3 regions of the Frigoribacterium salinisoli genome follow, and region 1 is predicted to be linked to each of the others. Evidence: predicted binding sites of a transcription regulator. Region 1 holds the regulator's gene; each other region holds the start of a gene.
What was found. The regulator HrcA, encoded in region 1, represses chaperone genes, less so after heat shock. The targets are predictions, from matches to a motif close to TTNGCACTCGNNNNNNNCGAGTGCNAA.
Positions count from the first base shown of each region.

Region 2: groES (co-chaperone GroES) is a predicted target of HrcA. The motif match lies at 3,521-3,547, and genes of this name have one in related genera.
Region 3: groL (chaperonin GroEL) is a predicted target of HrcA. The motif match lies at 2,323-2,349, and genes of this name have one in related genera.

Region 1 covers NZ_BAAGVB010000001.1:939,492-945,328, forward strand. Annotated here, with positions in the region: gene ACYVHQ_RS04370 (PhoH family protein) at 1-167, opposite strand, end outside; gene ACYVHQ_RS04375 (histidine triad nucleotide-binding protein) at 238-624, opposite strand; gene ACYVHQ_RS04380 (16S rRNA (uracil(1498)-N(3))-methyltransferase) at 669-1,400, opposite strand; gene dnaJ (molecular chaperone DnaJ) at 1,403-2,512, opposite strand; gene hrcA (heat-inducible transcriptional repressor HrcA) at 2,565-3,587, opposite strand; gene ACYVHQ_RS04395 (DUF4870 domain-containing protein) at 3,719-4,237, shown strand; gene hemW (radical SAM family heme chaperone HemW) at 4,346-5,572, opposite strand; gene ACYVHQ_RS04405 (DUF1990 family protein) at 5,572-5,837, opposite strand, start outside.
Region 2 covers NZ_BAAGVB010000003.1:222,966-228,802, reverse strand. Annotated here, with positions in the region: gene tsaD (tRNA (adenosine(37)-N6)-threonylcarbamoyltransferase complex transferase subunit TsaD) at 1-780, shown strand, start outside; gene ACYVHQ_RS09050 (DUF4190 domain-containing protein) at 857-1,408, shown strand; gene ACYVHQ_RS09045 (DUF4190 domain-containing protein) at 1,570-2,187, shown strand; gene ACYVHQ_RS09040 (THUMP-like domain-containing protein) at 2,235-3,422, opposite strand; gene groES (co-chaperone GroES) at 3,633-3,929, shown strand; gene rarD (EamA family transporter RarD) at 4,132-5,028, shown strand; gene ACYVHQ_RS09025 (ABC transporter substrate-binding protein) at 5,138-5,837, shown strand, end outside.
Region 3 covers NZ_BAAGVB010000003.1:54,402-60,238, reverse strand. Annotated here, with positions in the region: gene msrB (peptide-methionine (R)-S-oxide reductase MsrB) at 1-75, opposite strand, end outside; gene ACYVHQ_RS08325 (DUF2332 family protein) at 162-1,157, shown strand; gene ACYVHQ_RS08320 (DUF3263 domain-containing protein) at 1,325-1,618, shown strand; gene ACYVHQ_RS08315 (LytR C-terminal domain-containing protein) at 1,668-2,243, shown strand; gene groL (chaperonin GroEL) at 2,392-4,011, shown strand; gene ACYVHQ_RS08305 (sensor histidine kinase) at 4,759-5,837, opposite strand, start outside.

The DNA.
Region 1 (5,837 bases):
CCGCGCACCATGGCGACGAGCTCGGCGACGAGCTCGTCGGCGCGGCGCACGTCGGCCTCGGGGCCCTCGAGCGTGACCTCGTTGCCGCGCACGAGCACGCGGACCGAGGGGCACTGGCGTTCGACGGCGCGGAGGAGCCGGTCCTGCGGGCCGAGCAGCTGAACCATGGCGACGCCGTCGACCGTGGTCGTGGCGGTGGCCGTGGGGGCGTCGCCCTGGGGCGTCGCGGTGGTGTCGTCAGTGGGCAAGGGTGCCTTCCTCCAGGGGTCCGCCGAGGACGTGGGCGTGCACGTGGAACACGGTCTGTCCGGCCGACGGGCCGGTGTTGAACACGAGGCGGAACTCCCCGCCGGCGTGCTCGCCGAACGCGTCGGCGGAGCGCGAGAGCGCCCCTGCTGCCGCGACCATCTCGGCGAGGAGGGCCGGATCGCCCGCCGCGAGCTCGACGACGTCGCGGTAGCGCTCGGTCTTGGGGACGACCAGCAGGTGCACGGGCGCCTGCGGGCTGATGTCGCGGAACGCGACGAGGGTCTCGGTCTCGTGCACGATGTCGGCGGGGATCTCGCGCGCGACGATGCGGCTGAAGACGCTGGGCTCGGGCGCCCCGGTGCTCTGCTCGGACATGCCGTCCATGCTACCGGCGGGGTCCGACGCCGGACGGGCACCGGTCACCAGCGGCCGAGCCCCACGGCGAGCACGGCCAGCGCGGCGGGACCCGCGGTGGAGGTGCGGAGCACGCTGTCGCCCAGGCGCACCGGCACGGCGCCCGCCTCGCGGAGCGCGTCGAGCTCGTGCGGCGCGATGCCCCCTTCGGGCCCCACGACGACCACGACGTCGCCCGTGGCGCCGAGCTCGACGCTCGACAGGGCGCGCTCGGCCGTGGGCTCGAGGACGAGCACGAGCGAGCCGGAGGCGCGCGCGGCCAGGTCGCGGACGCCCGCCACGGACGACACGGTCGGCACGTGCGCCCGCACGGCCTGCTTGGTGGCCTCGCGCACGATCGTGCGCCACCGGGCCAGGCCCTTCTCGACCTTCGGGCCCTGCCAGCGCGAGACGCTGCGGGCGGCCGCCCAGGGCACGACCTCGTCGACGCCCAGCTCGGTGGCCGCCTGCACGGCGAGCTCGTCACGGTCTCCCTTGGCGAGCGCCTGCACGAGGACCAACCTGCGCGCGGGCACGGGCTCGGTGCGGACGCGGTCGACGCGCAGGACGAGCCGGTCCGGGGCCGCCTCGACGACCTCGCCGTCGACGACGAGGCCTCGCCCGTCGCCGACCCGCAGGGCCTCGCCGAGGCGGACGCGGCTGACGGTGACGGCGTGACGGGCCTCCTGCCCGGTCACGACGACGGTCGCACCGGGCTCGGTCGCGGCGAGGTCGTCGACGAGGTACGCGTGCGCCACGGTCAGAAGTTGAGGAACCGGTCGCGCAGCTTGCCGAAGAGGCCCTGCTGGAAGTGCGACAGCTCGGGCTCCTTGCCCTTGCGGCCCGCGGCGAACTTCTCGATCAGCTCGCGCTCCTTGTGGCTGAGCTTGGTCGGGGTGACGACCTGGACGCCGATCTTGAGGTCGCCGCGGCCCTGACCGCGCAGCTTGGTGACGCCGCGCTCGCGCACGGTCAGCACGTCGGCGCTCTGGGTGCCGGGCTTGATCTCGAGCTCGACCTCGCCGTCGAGCCCCTGCAGGGTCGTCGTCGTGCCGAGGATCGCGTCGGACATCTGCACCTCGAGCGTCGCGAGCAGGTCGTCGCCGTTGCGGCTGTAGGTGTCGTGGTGCGCGACCTTGACCTCGAGGTAGAGGTCGCCGTTCGGCCCGCCGGCCTGGCCGACCTCGCCCTGGCCCGGCAGCTGCAGCCGGAGGCCCGTGTCGACGCCCGCGGGGATGTCGATGGGGATCGTGCGGCGCGCGCGGACGCGGCCCTGGCCCTGGCAGGTGGGGCAGGGCTGCGGGATGACGGTGCCGTAGCCGCGGCAGGTGCCGCAGGGGCTCGAGGTCATGACGTTGCCGAGGAGCGAGCGGACGGTGCGCTGGATCTGGCCGGAGCCGTGGCAGATGTCGCAGGTCTGCGGCGAGGTGCCGGGGGCCGCGCACGAGCCGTTGCAGGTCTCGCAGAGCACCGCGGTGTCGACCTCGATGTCGCGCTGCGTGCCGAACACGATCTCGTCGAGCTCGACCTCGAGGCGCAGCAGGGCGTCCTGGCCGCGCTCGCGACGCGACCGCGGACCCTGGCGCTGCCCGCCGCCCCCGCCGCCGAAGAAGGCGTCGAAGATGTCGCCGAAGCCCGCCGCTCCCCCGCCGCCGCCGAAGCCGGGCTGCGGACCGAGGTCGTACTGCTGGCGCTGCTGGGGGTCGCTGAGCACGTCGTAGGCGTGCGTGACGTCCTTGAAGCGCTCGGAGGCGTCGGGGCTCGGGTTCACGTCGGGGTGGAGCTCGCGGGCGAGCTTGCGGTACGCCTTCTTGATCTCCTCCGGCGTCGCCGAACGGTCGACTCCGAGCACGTCGTAATGATCTGCCACTGGTTCGTCTGCCTCGTGTTGGGGGTGGTGTGGTGGAGCCGGTCGACCGCGGTCAGCGGTCGCCCAGCAGGCTGGTCAGGTAGCGGGCGACGGCGCGCACCGCGGCCATGTTGGTCGAGTAGTCCATGCGCAGCGGGCCCAGCACGCCGAGGCGCGCGACCTCGCTGCCTGAGGACGTGTAGCCGCTGGCGAGCACGCTCGTCTGCGCGAGCCCGAAGGAGGCGTTCTCGCGGCCGATGCTCGCCGCCACCTCGACCGCGTCGAGCTGCATCTCGCCGAAGAGGCGGAGCAGGGCGACCTGCTCCTCGATGGCCTCCAGGACGGGGAAGAGGCTGCCGCTGAAGTCGTCCTCGGTGCGCACCAGGTTGGCGGCACCCGCCATGACGAGGCGGTCCTGTCGCCCGGCGGCGAGCTGCTCGACGAGGCTCGCGACGAGCCTGCCGACGAGCTGCGCCTCGCGCGGCGGCCACCGGTCGGGCAGCGTCGCGAGCTCACGTGCCGCCTCCGTCAGCGGACGACCCGAAGCGGCCTCGTTGACGGCCGTGCGCACCTCGTGCAGGAAGGCCTCGTCGACGGGGGTGCCCGCCTCGACGACGCGCTGCTCGACCTGGCCGCTGTCGGCGATCAGGACGGTCATGACGCGCGTGTCGCCCAGGCGCACGAGCTCGACGTGGCGCACGCGGGCCCGCGAGAACGACGGGTACTGCACCAGCGCGACCTGGTTGGTGAGCTGCGACAGCAGGCGCACGGTGCGCGAGAGCACCTCGTCGAGGTCGGTGCTGTCGCCGAGGAACGTCTCGATGGCCTGGCGCTGGGCCGCCGAGAGCGGCCGCCGGTCGGCGAGCTGGTCGACGAACAGCCGGTAGCCCTTGTCGGTGGGCACGCGGCCCGACGACGTGTGCGGGGCGGCGATCAGCTCTTCTTCTTCGAGCAGCGCCATGTCGTTGCGGATCGTCGCCGCCGAGACGCCGAACTGGTGGCGCTCCACGATCGACTTCGACCCCACGGGCTCGCGCGACGCGACGTAGTCGTGCACGATGACGCGGAGGACCTCGAGGCCGCGTTCTGAGACCACGGCGCACCTCCTTCTCGTCCTCGCCGGTGGACGCCCCGCCCTTGGCACTCGCGGGGTCCGACTGCCAATGGTACGACACCTCCGTCGTGCGGCCTACTCGGCTCGGAGGTGTCGGCCCTATGCTCGGGGCCATGAGCGACCTCCCTCCGCAGCAGCCCCACGACCCCGCCGGCCGGCCCGGTGAGCCCGGCCCGGGCCAGCAGGGCCCGCAGCAGTACGGCCAGCAGCAGGGCCAGTACGGCCAGCAGCAGTACGGCCAGCAGCCGTACGGCCAGCAGCAGTACGGCCAGCCCGCCGGCGGCTACCAGCAGCCGGCCCAGCCGATGCGCCCCGAGGACGAGAAGCTCTGGGCCACCCTGATCCACCTCGGCGGGATCCTCTTCTACGCGATCCCCGCGCTCGTCGGCTACCTCGTCCTCAAGGACCGCGGCCCTTTCATCCGCGAGCACACCCGCCAGGCGCTGAACTTCCAGCTGACGCTGCTCATCGCGTACGTCGTCGGAGGCATCCTCTCCACGATCTTCATCGGGTTCATCGTGCTGTTCGCGGCCGGCATCGTCGCGATCGTCTTCTCGATCATCGCGGCCATCGCGGCCAACAAGGGCCAGTGGTACCGCTACCCGCTGACCATCGAGTTCATCCGCCAGTAGCCGGGCACCGGCACGACGCGAGGCGCGCTCCCGACGGGGGCGCGCCTCCTGTGCGTCCGGCCCGGCCCAGGAGGCGCGGTCGACGTGCAGGAGGCCCGCTCCGGTCCGTCAGGACGGCAGCAGTCGAGCGACCACGCCGTCGGCCATGAGCCGCCCGGTCCGGGTGAGCACGACGCGGCCGCCGAGCGCGGCGCGCCCCTCGACCCAGCCGTCGGCGATGAGCCCGGCGACCGCGGCGCGACCGTCGGCGTCGAGGTCGGCCGTGGGCAGGCCGTCGCGCGTGCGGACGGCGAGCAGCACCCGTTCGATCCGTCGCGTCTCGTCGTCGAGGGTCTCGCGCCCCGCGCCGGGCGACTCCCCGGCGGCCATGCGCTGCGCGTAGGCGGCCGGGTGCTTGACGTTCCACCAGCGGACGCCCCCGACGTGGCTGTGCGCGCCCGGCCCCACGCCCCACCAGTCGTGCCCCTGCCAGTAGGCGAGGTTGTGGCGCGAGCGGTGCTCGACGCCCCGCGACCAGTTGCTCACCTCGTACCAGTCGTAGCCGGCGCCGGCGAGGCGCTCGTCGGCGAGCTCGTACATGTCGGCGGCGAGGTCGTCGTCGGGCTGCGCGACCTCGCCACGGCGGATCTGCCGTGCGAGCTTCGTGCCGTCCTCCACGATGAGCGCGTAGGCCGACAGGTGGTCGGGCTGCTGCTCGATCGCGACGTCGAGGCTGCGGCGCCAGTCGTCGAGGGACTCCCCCGGCGTCGAGTAGATGAGGTCGAGGCTGACGTCGAGGCCCGCTGCGCGCGCCCACCGGACCACGTGCGGCACGCGCTCGGGGTCGTGCGTGCGCTCGAGCGTGGCGAGCACGTGCGGCAGGGCGCTCTGCACGCCGAAGCTCACGCGCGTGAAGCCGGCGGCGGCGAGGTCGGCGAGGTAGCGCTCGTCGACGCTGTCGGGGTTCGCCTCGGTCGTGACCTCGGCCCCCGGTTCGACGCCCCACGTGTCGACGACGCTGCGCAGCATCTCGGCGAGGTCGGTGCTGGGCAGCATGGTCGGGGTGCCCCCGCCGAAGAACACGGTCGACGCCCGACGCTCGGGCAGGCCCGCGTCGCGGAGGACCTCGCCGGCGAGCCGGACCTCTTGCACGGCCTGGCCGGCGTAGTCGTCGCGGCGCGCACCGCGGAGCTCGTCGCCCGTGTACGTGTTGAAGTCGCAGTACCCGCAGCGCACCCGGCAGAACGGCACGTGCAGGTAGACGCCGAAGCGGCGGGCGTCGACGCCGTCGACGACGGAGGCGGGGAGCCGACCGTCGGCGGGAGCCGGATCGGCGAGGGGGAGGGCGCTGGGCATCAGTCGAGGGGCAGGGCGCCCTCGCCCTTCGCCTCGATCTGCTGCGGGCCGTCGCCGGGCTCGGCGACGAGCAGCGCAGCCAGGTAGCGCTTCGTGTAGACCGCCTGCTGACGGCGGAGCGCCGGCGCGACGAGGCGCCACCGCCACGAGCTGGGCCTCGAGAAGACCCGGATGGTCAGCCACACCGAGCCGTCGTCGGTCTGGTCCACGACCCAGGACTCCTCGCCGCTCTCGGGGTGGCCCTCGAGGGTGCCGTAGCCGAAGC
Region 2 (5,837 bases), on a different contig from region 1:
GTCGGCGTCGGTGCCGCGAAGGCCCTCGCCGTGGCGACGGGCACGCCCTTCTACGCCGTCAACCACCTCGTCGGGCACGTGGGCGCCGACGTGCTGCGGGAGGACGGCAGCGAGCTCGACCTGCCGACCGTCGCCCTGCTGGTCTCGGGCGGCCACACCTCGCTGCTGCTCGTGCGCGACCTCGTCGACGACGTCGAGCTGCTCGGCGAGACCATCGACGACGCCGCCGGCGAGGCCTTCGACAAGGTCGCCCGCCTGCTCGGCCTGCCCTACCCCGGAGGCCCGCACATCGACCGCGTCGCCGCCGAGGGCGACCCGACCGCCATCCGGTTCCCGCGCGGGCTCACCGCTCCGAAGGACCAGGCCCGGCACCGCTGGGACTTCTCCTTCTCGGGCCTCAAGACCGCCGTCGCGCGCTGGGTCGAGCGCTGCGTCGCCGAGGGGCGCGAGGTCCCCGTGGCCGACGTCGCCGCGTCGTTCCGCGAGGCCGTGGCCGACGTGCTGCTCACGAAGGCCCTGGCGGCCTGCGCCGAGCTGGGCGTTCCGCGCCTCCTGCTCGGGGGCGGCGTCGTCGCCAACGCCCGGGTGCGGGCGCTCGCCGAGGAGCGCTGCGCCGCCGCCGGGGTCGAGCTGCGCGTGCCACCGCTGAGCCTCTGCACCGACAACGGCGCGATGATCGCCGCCCTCGGCGCGCAGCTCGTGGCCCGCGGGCACGCTCCGTCCCCCCTCGACGTGGCCGCGGACTCGACCCTGCCCGTCACCGTGGTGCAGGCTGTCTGAGAGCGCGTCGCGTCCCCCGGCCGGAGGCCCGGGACCACGCCCACCCCGAGACCACCGAGCACGAGAGGCCACGCCGATGACCGACCAGCCCCCGCAGCACCCCCAGAGCAGCCCGCAGCCGCCGTCGTACGGTCAGCCGTACGACCAGGCGCCGGGCGGGTACGGCCAGCAGGCGCCGGGCGGCTACGGGCAGGGTGGCTACGGGCAGGGCGACGGGTCCGGCCAGGGCGGCTACGGCCAGTCCGGCGCCTACGGCCAGCCGCCCCAGGGCGGGTACGGCCAGGGCGACGGCTACGGCCAGCCCGGCGCCTACGGCCAGGGCCCGTCGCCGTACGGCCAGGCTCCGTCGTACGGACAGCCGGCGCCGCGCAACGTCCTCGCGATCATCACTCTGGTCCTCGGCATCGCGGGCTTCTTCACGGGCGTCACCGGGCTCGCCGCGATCGTCACCGGACACCTCGCGCTGAGCCAGATCAAGAAGACGGGGGAGGAGGGGCGCGGCCTCGCCCTCACCGGTCTCGTCCTCGGCTACGCGGTGGTCGTCCTCATGATCCTCGCCGTCGTCCTCGGGCTCGCCCTCTTCGGCGCCCTGTTCGCCGGCCTCGGTTCCGCCGGCTACTCGTACTGAGCCGCGTCGTCCCGTCCGCCCCCGCCCGGTCCCCCGGGCGGGGGCGTGCTGCGTCAGGAGGCGCGTCCCGACCCCGTCGGACCAGGCCGGCGGTGCCGTCCCTCGCTACGCTGACCGAGCCGCCCGCGGCACCGCACCCCGCCCCCGAGAGAGGCCAGCACGTGACCGACGAGCCCCGCCCCGACCAGCCCGACGCCGCGACGGGCCCCGTGCCGCCCGCCAGCGTCCCCGAGGGGGCGTCGTCGACGCCCGGCGTCCCGCCGCTCCCGCCGACGGCCTTCCCGCGGGCGGCCTCGCAGCAGCCCGGGGGTCCCCACCCGTGGCAGGGGGCCGCGTCGCAGCCGGCCGCGGCGTACGGAGCCGAGCCTCCTGCGCCCTCCGGGGTCCAGCCTCCTGCGCCGTACGGGACGCGACCGGTCGCGCCGTACGGCGTCCAGCCTCCTGCGCCCGCCGCGGGCGCGGCCCCGGGCGGGCCCCGACCGCCGTGGGGTGCGCCGGTCGCGTCGCCGCCGCGCACGCTCAGCGTCCTCTCGCTCGTGGCCGGTGCGGTCGGCCTCAGCACGACCCTCGTGACGCTCGGGCTGACGGTCGTCGTGGCGGTCGCGGGCATCGTGCTCGGGCACCTGGCGAGCCGTCGCGAGCCGGCCTCGCGCGGGCTCTGGCTGGCCGGGCTCATCACGGGCTACGTCGGCGTGCTCGCCACGATCTGCCTGTGGGTCGGCCTCCTGGCCTTCTGGCTGGCCCTCGTGGCGTCGACCGCGGGGGCGTCCGTCCGCTGACGCCCCGCCCGCGGACGCCGGGCTGCGGCAGGGGTGCCGCTCGGGCGTCAGGCTCGCTGGCAGAGCAGCGCGGCGTGCCGCCCGGCGACCCGCGTGAGCACGAGCGTCGCCTGCTCCGAGCCGCGCAGCTGCAGGCGGGTGCGGAACGCCGCCGGGTCGACGTCGACGCCGCGCTTCTTGACCTCCAGGCGACCGATGCCGCGCGTGCGGAGCTCCTTGCGCAGGGTGCGCTCGTCGAGGGGGAAGGTCTCGACCACGCGGAAGGCCTGGGCGAACGGCGTCTCGACCCGTTCGTCGGCGGTGAGGTACGCGATGTCGGCGCTGAGCATGCGGGCGTCGAGCCGGCGTGCGAGGTCGCCGATGAGGCGGGCCCGGATGACGGCGCCGTCCGGCTCGTACAGCCAGCTGCCGAGCTCGCCCACGGGGGCGTCCTCCGCGTCGGCGGGGCCCGTGAGCTCCGCCGCCGCGCCGGAGGCGCCGACCACGAGAGCGGACCGGCCGATGCCCGGCCGCGCGAGCGGGCCCGACCAGACGCCGGCCTCGACGACCTCGCGGTCGACCGAGATCCACTGCCACTCCCACCCCGCCGGCAGCAGCTCGCGGTCGATGCCGGGGCCGAGCTTGACGCCGGTCGGCAGCCGCTCACCGAGCCCGAAGGCGAGGTCGAGGGAGGGCGACCAGTCGGCCGGGTCCGCCAGGCGGCGCGTGCGCGAGTGGCCGGAGGTGCGCCGTGCCGGGTCGAGGAACGCGCCCCCGGCGTCGCCCGGGTCGGTCGTCGCGGCGTCGCCCTGCACGACGGTGGCGTCGGGGAAGGGTGCGAGGTTGAACGACGCGACCGCGGCGGTGACCTCGTCGCGCTCCACGCCCGTGACGCGGAGCTCGACGGCCGCGAACGCCAGGGCGTCGCCGCCGATGCCGCAGCCCAGGTCGAGGACGTGCTCGACGCCGGCGTCCCGGAACCTCCGCGCGTGGTGCGCGGCCACCCCCAGGCGCGTCGCCTGCTCCAGGCCGGCCTCGGTGAAGAGCATGCGGTCCGCGAACCCGCCGAACTTCGGGCGTGCCCGGGCGCGCAGTCGCGACTGGCCCAGCACGGCCGAGACGAGCTCGGGGGAGTGCCCCGCCGCGCGGAGGTCGGACACGGTCGAGACCACCGCTCCCGCGTCGTAGGGGGGCAGCCGGTCGAGCAGGTCGAGCCCTGCGGGGGAGAGCAGGGCGAGCAGCTCGGCGGAGTCCATCGCGCCAGTCTCGCACCCCGTCCGGAGCCGACGGGTCGTCGGCCTCCCCGGGCGTCGGCACTCGGAGCGGCCGGGCGCCTCGCGCTCGCCGAGCGGCGTTGGCACTCGGATTGACCGAGTGCCAAGAGCGGGCCTACAGTGGTCCTTGGCACTCGCACGGGTGAGTGCCAACCCATGTTCTCCGAAGTCCCGAGAAAGAAGAGGTCAACCGTGTCGGTCTCCATCAAGCCGCTCGAAGATCGCATCGTCATCCGTCAGGTCGACGCCGAGCAGACCACTGCCTCCGGCCTCGTGATCCCCGACACCGCGAAGGAGAAGCCCCAGGAGGGCGAGGTCGTCGCCGTCGGACCGGGTCGCATCGACGACAACGGCAACCGCGTTCCCCTCGACGTCGCCGTGGGCGACAAGGTCATCTACAGCAAGTACGGCGGCACCGAGGTGAAGTACTCGGGCGAGGACCTCCTCGTGCTCTCGGCCCGCGACGTCCTCGCGGTCGTCGTCCGCTGACACCCGACTTCTCCGGAGGCCCCCGCCGTCAGGCGGGGGCCTCCGTCGTCCGTGCAGGGCGTGCACCGATCGGGTCGGCGTGCCCTACCGTGGGCGGGTGAGCCAGAGCCCCGACCCCGCCACCCTGCCGCCCGTCACCGGTCCCGCGGGGGCGCCCGCCGCCTCCGGTGCCGGCCTGGGCTTCGCCGTCGCGGCCTACGGCATGTGGGGCGTGCTGCCGGCGTACTTCCTCCTGATGGCACCGTCCGGGCCGTTCGAGATCGTCGCCTGGCGGATCCTCTTCTCGCTCGCCTTCTGCGCCGTGCTGCTCACGGCCACGCGGGCGTGGCGGTCGTTCGCGGGCCTCCTGCGCGACCGCCGCACGGTGCTCCGGCTCGGCGCCGCGGGGGCCTTCATCGTCGTGAACTGGACGACGTTCATCGCCGCGACCCTCGCGGGGCACGTCGTCGAGGCGGCGCTGGGCTACTTCATCAACCCGATCGTCACGGTGCTGCTCGGCGTGCTCGTGCTGCGCGAGCGCCTGCGGCCCCTGCAGTGGGGAGCGGTGGGCCTCAGCGTCGTCGCCGTGCTCGTCATCGCGATCGGCTACGGCCGGCCACCGTGGGTGTCGCTCGTGCTCGCGTTCAGCTTCGGTGCCTACGGCCTCGTCAAGAAGCAGGTCGGCGGGCGCGTCGACGCGGTCGGCGGCCTCACCCTCGAGACGCTCTGGCTCGCCCCCGTCGCGGCGGCGACGCTCGTCGTGCTGGGCGTCACGGGCGTCGACGGCGGCGTGACCTTCGGCCGGGAGGGCTGGGCGCACGCCCTCGCGCTCGTCGGCGCCGGGGTCATCACGGCGGTGCCCCTGCTGAGCTTCGCCGCCGCCGCGCGACGGCTGCCGTTGAGCACGCTGGGGCTCACCCAGTACCTCGCCCCGGTGCTCCAGCTGGCGTTCGCCGTCGTGCTGCTGCACGAGCCCATGGGCGCGGCGCGCTGGGCGGGCTTCGGCATCGTCTGGGTCGCGCTCGTCGTGCTCACGGTCGACATGCTCCGGGCCGGGCGGGGCGAGCGGAAGCGACGACGGCTCGCTTTGTCACGAAATCACAACGAAACGGTTCGGTGACGGTCGGGACACACGCCCGAAACGATCCGGCCCTAGGTTCATCTGCAACGCGGTCGGCCTGTCGCCACCGGCACGCCCCCGACACCGCCGTCCAGAAAGGGTTCCACGGATGATCCGATCCAGCACCGCCCTCCGGGCACTCGCCCTCGCGGGTGCCACCACCGTCCTGCTCGCCGCCTGTTCGACGACGTCGTCGGACGGCGGTGGTGGCGGCGGCGGGACCGAGGGCTCCGCCACGCCCAAGGCCGACCCGGCGGCGAACTGCTCCGTCGAGCAGAGCACCGATCCCTTCGCGATCGGCACGATGCTGCCCCTCACCGGCACGCTCGCCTACCTCGGCCCGCCCGCCATCGCCGGTGTCAACCAGGCGATCCTCGACATCAACGAGGCCGGAGGCGTGCTCGACCAGCCCGCCGAGATCTCGACCCCCACCGACTCCGGCGACAGCAACGACATGAGCGTCTCGTCGAACGCCGCGACCGAGCTCATCGACGCGGGCGTGCCCGTCGTCGTCGGTGCCGAGTCGTCGAGCGTCACGCTCAACGTCGTCGACCAGCTCACGAGCAACTGCGTCGTCGAGATCTCGCCCGCCAACACGGCGGCCGACCTCAGCGGCTACTCGTCGTACTACTTCCGCACCGCGCCGCCGGACTCGGTGCAGGGCTCGGCGCTCGGTCAGCAGATCGTCGCGGACGGCAACGCGAACGTCGCGTTCATCGTCTTCAACGACACTTACGGCACGGGCCTGCGCGACGCCGTGCAGGAGTCCGTCGAGGCGTCCGGCGGCCAGGTCGTCTACGGCGGCACCG
Region 3 (5,837 bases), on a different contig from region 1:
CTCCTCGGGGCTGAGCTCCTCGCGCCACTGCTCGTCGGACTTCTGCACGTCGTAGGTCTTCTGCTCGTCAGCCACGGTTGCTCCTTCGTTCGGGGACACCTCATCCAACACGACGCCGCCCTCCGGGATTCCCGGGCGACGGCCCGTGACAGACTCCCCGCGTGACGACAGCCGACCGGTTCTCCGCCTACGCCGACGCCGCCGACCGCGACGGCACGCCCGAGCAGGCGGCCCTGGCCCGCGGGATCGCCGGCGACCCCGAGCTGGTCGCCGTCGTCGACCGCGCGCAGGAGTCCCGCCGTCAGCCCGTCCTCGTCCTCGCCGTGGCCCGGTGGCTGGGCCTGCCGCGCGGACCCTGGTCGGTCGTCCGTCCCTGGCTGCTCGACCACGCCGACCTGCTCGTGGCCGAGCTCGGTCGGCGCCTCACGCAGACGAACGACGTGCGCCGCTGCGGACCCCTGTCGTTCGGCCTCGCGCGCGTGCCCGGCCCGGTGTCGCTGCTCGAGGTGGGCGCCTCGGCCGGCCTGGCGCTGGTGCTCGACCGGTACGGCTACCGCGCGGGCGGCTCGGCGTGGGGCGACCCGGCGTCGCCGGTGCAGCTCGACCTCGAGCTGAGCGGCCCCGGCGCTCCTGGTGACGGCGCGCGCGGGGGTGCGGCGAGCGCTGCTGGGTCCCTCCGGCTGCCGGAGGTGGTCCGCCGGACCGGCGTGGACCTGGCCCCCGTCGACCCCACCTCCGACGACGAGGTGCGCTGGCTCGACGCCCTTCTGCCCGCCGAGGCCGCCGGGCGGCGGGACCTGCTGGCGCGGGCCGTGCGCGTGGCGCGGGGCGCGCCTCCTGCGCTCGTCGCCGGGGACGCGGTCGCGGCGCTCGACGACCAGCGCCTCACGACGCCCGCGCCGGGCTCGACGCTCGTGGTGGTGACCACCGGCGTGCTGGTCTACCTGCCGGGGGAGCGGCGCCAGGCGTTCACGGAGGCCGTCACCGGGCTCGACGCCCGCTGGCTGTCGTACGAGCGGACGGGCTCGCTGCACGCCGTGCCCGTCCCCGAGGGCGTCGACCCGGCCGACCCCGCCGCGTTCGCCACGCTGGCGCTCGACGGGGTGCCCCTGGCCGTGGGCGACGCGCACGGGACGCGGTTGCGCCTCCTGCCCTGACCGGGCGGGCGCCCGTGCCCCGGCCACCCCGTCCGGGGCCTTCCCGCCCCGGGCCCCGGCGGCGCGTCGACGGACGCGCCCGGCACCTCCAGGGACGGCCCGGACCGCGGCCCTAGGCTGTCCGCGACCACGGCGCGCGCGGCGCCGGGCTGAGGAGGACGTGGATCGTGCGAGGCGGTGGACGACCGGCACGGCTGACGCGCGCGGCCGAGCTCACCGACCACGAGCGGGCCCTGCTCGACTTCGAGGCCACCGCCCCCAGCTCGCCCGGTGCCCGCGAGGCCGCCGTCCGGCGCGAGCTCGGCCTCGGCGTGACGCAGTACCAGCAGCAGCTCAACGCGCTCGTCGACCGGCCCGCCGCCCTCGCCCACGACCCCGTGCTCGTGGGGCGGCTCCTGCGCCTCCGCGACGCCCGCCGCGAGGCCCGGGCCTCGCGCACCTTCGGGCCCACGGCCCGCTGACCCCACCGACCCCGCGACCCCGCCACCCACCGACGAGAGCCCCGCCGCCATGCCCCAGTTCGACCGTGACCGCTTCGACGACGTGCCGCGCGACCAGACCCGCATCGGCTCCCACCGCGCCGTGCCGCGCCCCGGCCGTCGCTGGATCGCCTTCGCCTGGGCGGCCCTCGCCACCGGCCTCCTCGTCGGGGCCGGCGTCGTCTGGCTCGCGGTCGCGAACCAGAGCTTCCAGTTCACGAACCCGCTGACCTCCGAGTCGTCCGCCCCCGGGGCCGGCACCACGGACGAGGCCGAGCCCGAGGCCGAGGCGACGCCCACCCCGACCGCCGTCGATCCGTCGAGCGTCGACCCGACGGTCACCACCCTCACCGTGCTCAACGCGACCGACACGGCCGGGCTCGCGGCCGGTGCCGCCGACACGCTCAGCGAGGCCGGCTGGACCGTCGGCAGCCAGGGCAACGCCAACGACACGGCGCCGACGTCGATCGTCTACTACGGCTCCGACGACGACGAGGGCGTCGCCCTGGGCGTCGCGCAGGCGCTCGGCATCACCGCCACCCAGCAGACCGACGCGTTCCCCGGCGCCGCGGTGACGGTCGTGCTCGGCGAGGACCAGGCCGGCTGACGGGCCGACGCGGGGCCGGTCCGCCGCGCCGCGCCTCCTGCCGTCTTGCACTCGCCCAGCACGAGTGCCAGAATCGTCCCTGGCACTCGCCGTGCGCGAGTGCCAGGTACCCACCAGTGCTTGACGTCCGGGAGGGACGAGAACACACATGTCGAAGATCATTGCTTTTGACGAAGAGGCCCGCCGTGGCCTGGAGCGTGGCCTGAACATCCTGGCCGACGCCGTGAAGGTCACGCTCGGCCCGCGTGGTCGCAACGTCGTGCTCGAGAAGAAGTGGGGCGCCCCCACCATCACGAACGACGGTGTCTCCATCGCCAAGGAGATCGAGCTCGAGGACCCCTTCGAGAAGATCGGCGCCGAGCTCGTCAAGGAGGTCGCCAAGAAGACCGACGACGTCGCCGGCGACGGCACCACCACCGCCACCGTGCTCGCCCAGGCGCTGGTCCGCGAGGGCCTCCGCAACGTGGCCGCCGGTGCGGACCCGATCTCGCTCAAGCGCGGCATCGAGAAGGCCGTCGAGGCCGTCTCCGCCGCCCTGCTCGAGAACGCGAAGGAGATCGAGACCAAGGACGAGATCGCCGCCACCGCGTCGATCTCCGCCGCCGACCCGACCATCGGCGCGCTCATCGCCGAGGCCATCGACAAGGTCGGCAAGGAGGGCGTCGTCACCGTCGAGGAGTCGAACACCTTCGGCACCGAGCTCGAGCTCACCGAGGGCATGCGCTTCGACAAGGGCTACCTGTCGCAGTACTTCGTCACGGACCCGGAGCGCCAGGAGGCCGTCTTCGAGGACGCCTACATCCTGATCGTCAACTCGAAGATCTCGAACATCAAGGACCTCCTGCCGATCGTCGACAAGGTGATCCAGTCGGGCAAGCAGCTCCTGATCATCGCCGAGGACGTCGACGGCGAGGCCCTGGCCACGCTCGTCGTGAACAAGATCCGCGGCATCTTCAAGTCGGTCGCCGTCAAGGCCCCCGGCTTCGGCGACCGTCGCAAGGCGCAGCTCCAGGACATCGCGATCCTCACCGGCGGTCAGGTCATCGCCGAGGAGGTCGGCCTCAAGCTCGAGAACGCCACGCTCGACCTGCTCGGCCGTGCCCGCAAGGTCATCATCACCAAGGACGAGACGACCATCGTCGAGGGTGCGGGCGACGAGGAGCAGATCGCCGGCCGCGTGCGCCAGATCCGCGCCGAGATCGAGGCGACCGACAGCGACTACGACCGTGAGAAGCTGCAGGAGCGCCTCGCCAAGCTGGCCGGCGGCGTCGCCGTCATCCGTGCCGGTGCGGCCACCGAGGTGGAGCTCAAGGAGCGCAAGCACCGCATCGAGGACGCCGTCCGCAACGCGAAGGCCGCCGTCGAGGAGGGCATCGTCGCCGGTGGTGGCGTCGCCCTCATCCAGGCCGGCAAGACCGCCCTCGAGGCGCTCGAGCTGACCGGTGACGAGGCCACGGGCGCGAACATCGTGCGCGTCGCCATCGACGCCCCGCTCAAGCAGATCGCCTTCAACGCGGGCATGGAGCCCGGCGTCGTCGTCGACAAGGTGCGCAACCTCGCGGTGGGCCACGGCCTCAACGCCGCGACCGGCGAGTACGTCGACATGCTCGCCGCGGGCATCATCGACCCTGCCAAGGTGACCCGCTCGGCGCTGCAGAACGCCGCGTCGATCGCCGGCCTCTTCCTCACGACCGAGGCCGTCGTCGCCGACAAGCCCGAGAAGAACCCGGCCCCGGCCGGCGACCCCACGGGTGGCATGGACTTCTAGTCCGACCAGAACGACCACGAGGGCGGCTCTCCTGCGGGAGGGCCGCCCTTCGTCGTGCCCGGGGGCTGAGCTCGGGCGAGGGGTGTGGGTGAGGGCGTGGGTGGCGGGGCGCGCGGGTCGTGAGAGATGGCGCTCGTGCCTCGTCCGCGGCGGAAAAGGCGACCGTTCGGCGCCCGGAGCAGCTGTGCGGGCCTCCTGCGCGGCGCGTCGCGTGCGAGTTGTCGCGTTCAGCGACGGGGGAGGGCGGAGCAGCCGGTGCTGGCCAGCGTCCCCGAGTAACCCTGGACGTCCGCTCCCTCCGCGCTCGCCCTCGTGCGGTCGTGCGGTCGTGCGGTCGTGCGGAAAAGGCGACCGTTCGGGGCCCGCAGCAGCTGTGCGGGCCTCCTGCGCGGCGGGTCGCGCGCGACCTGTCGCCTTGTGCGACGAGGGGCGGTGCAGAGGAGCACGGACGGCCGCAGGAGGGTGTGGGCGGCGCGGTGGACGCAGGAGGCGCGGGTCAGGAGGCGCGGCACGCACGGCGGCGCGGTGGACGCAGGAGGCGCGGGTCAGGAGGCGCGCGTCAGGCGGACGCAGGAGGCGCGGCACGCACGGCGGCGCGGCGGGCTCAGGAGGCGCGGCACGCACGGCGGCGCGGCGGGCTCAGGAGACGCGGCACGCACGGCGGTGCGGGGCACGCAGGAGGCGCGCCAGGCCCAGCAGGCGCGGCAGGCCCCCCAGGAGGCTCGGGTCGGGCCCGGGAGGCCCGGGTCAGGCGGAGGGGGTGGCGCCCGGAGCAGGGGCGGCCGGCACGTCGCCCTCCCAGAGCGGCAGCGCGACACGGAAGGTCGCACCGCCACCCGGGGTGTCGAGCACGTCGACGTTGCCCTGGTGCGCCTGGACGATGCCGGAGACGATGGCCAGGCCCAGGCCGCTGCCGCCCGTGTCGCGGGTGCGGGACGAGTCCGCGCGCCAGAAGCGCTGGAAGATCTTCTCGCGGATCTGCGGGGGGATGCCCTCGCCGTGGTCGACGATGTCGATCGTCGCGACGCCCGTGGCGGGGTGGGCCTGCACGACCAGTTCGATGGGACCGTCGGACTCGGTGAAGCGCATGGCGTTGCCCATGAGGTTCGTGATGACCTGGCGGAGCTTGTTCTCCTCGCCGGTCACGACGGCGGGCCACTCGGTGCGCTGTCCGCCCCCCGTGGCGACGCCGTCGGCCTGCGCCTCGTCGGCGGTCCGGCCGGCGCGCGTGCGGCGACTGCGGAGCCGCGCGAGCGTGGCGCCGGCGAACGACATGGGCCCGGTGGCCGCTTGCCCTCCCGGCTGCGGGGCGGAGGGCTGCTCGTCGTCGTCGCCCGGGGCGTCGCCCTCGCCGTCAGCGGCGGCGTCGAGCACGGGCTCGAGCACGAGCACCTGGATCTCGCGGTCCGGGTTCGAGGCCATCGTGTCGAGCGCGGAGTCCCGGGCGAGGGCGACGAGGTCGACGGGACCGAGCTCGAGCGGCTTGGACTCGTCGAGACGGGCGAGGGCCAGGAGGTCCTGCACGAGCAGGCCCATGCGGATCGCCTCCTTCTCGATGCGGTCCATCGCCTGGGCGACGTCCTCGTCCTTCGTGAGGGCACCCATCCGGTAGAGCTCGGCATAGCCGCGCAGCGAGACGAGCGGGGTGCGCAGCTCGTGGCTGGCGTCGCCCACGAACCGGCGCATCTGGTCGATGGTGCGCGCGCGGTCGTCGAAGGCGCTGTCGATGCGGCTCAGCATGCTGTTGAGCGAGCGGTTGAGTCGGCCGACCTCGGTGTCGGGGTTGGTCGAGTCGAGGCGTTGGCTGAAGTCGCCGTCGGCGAACC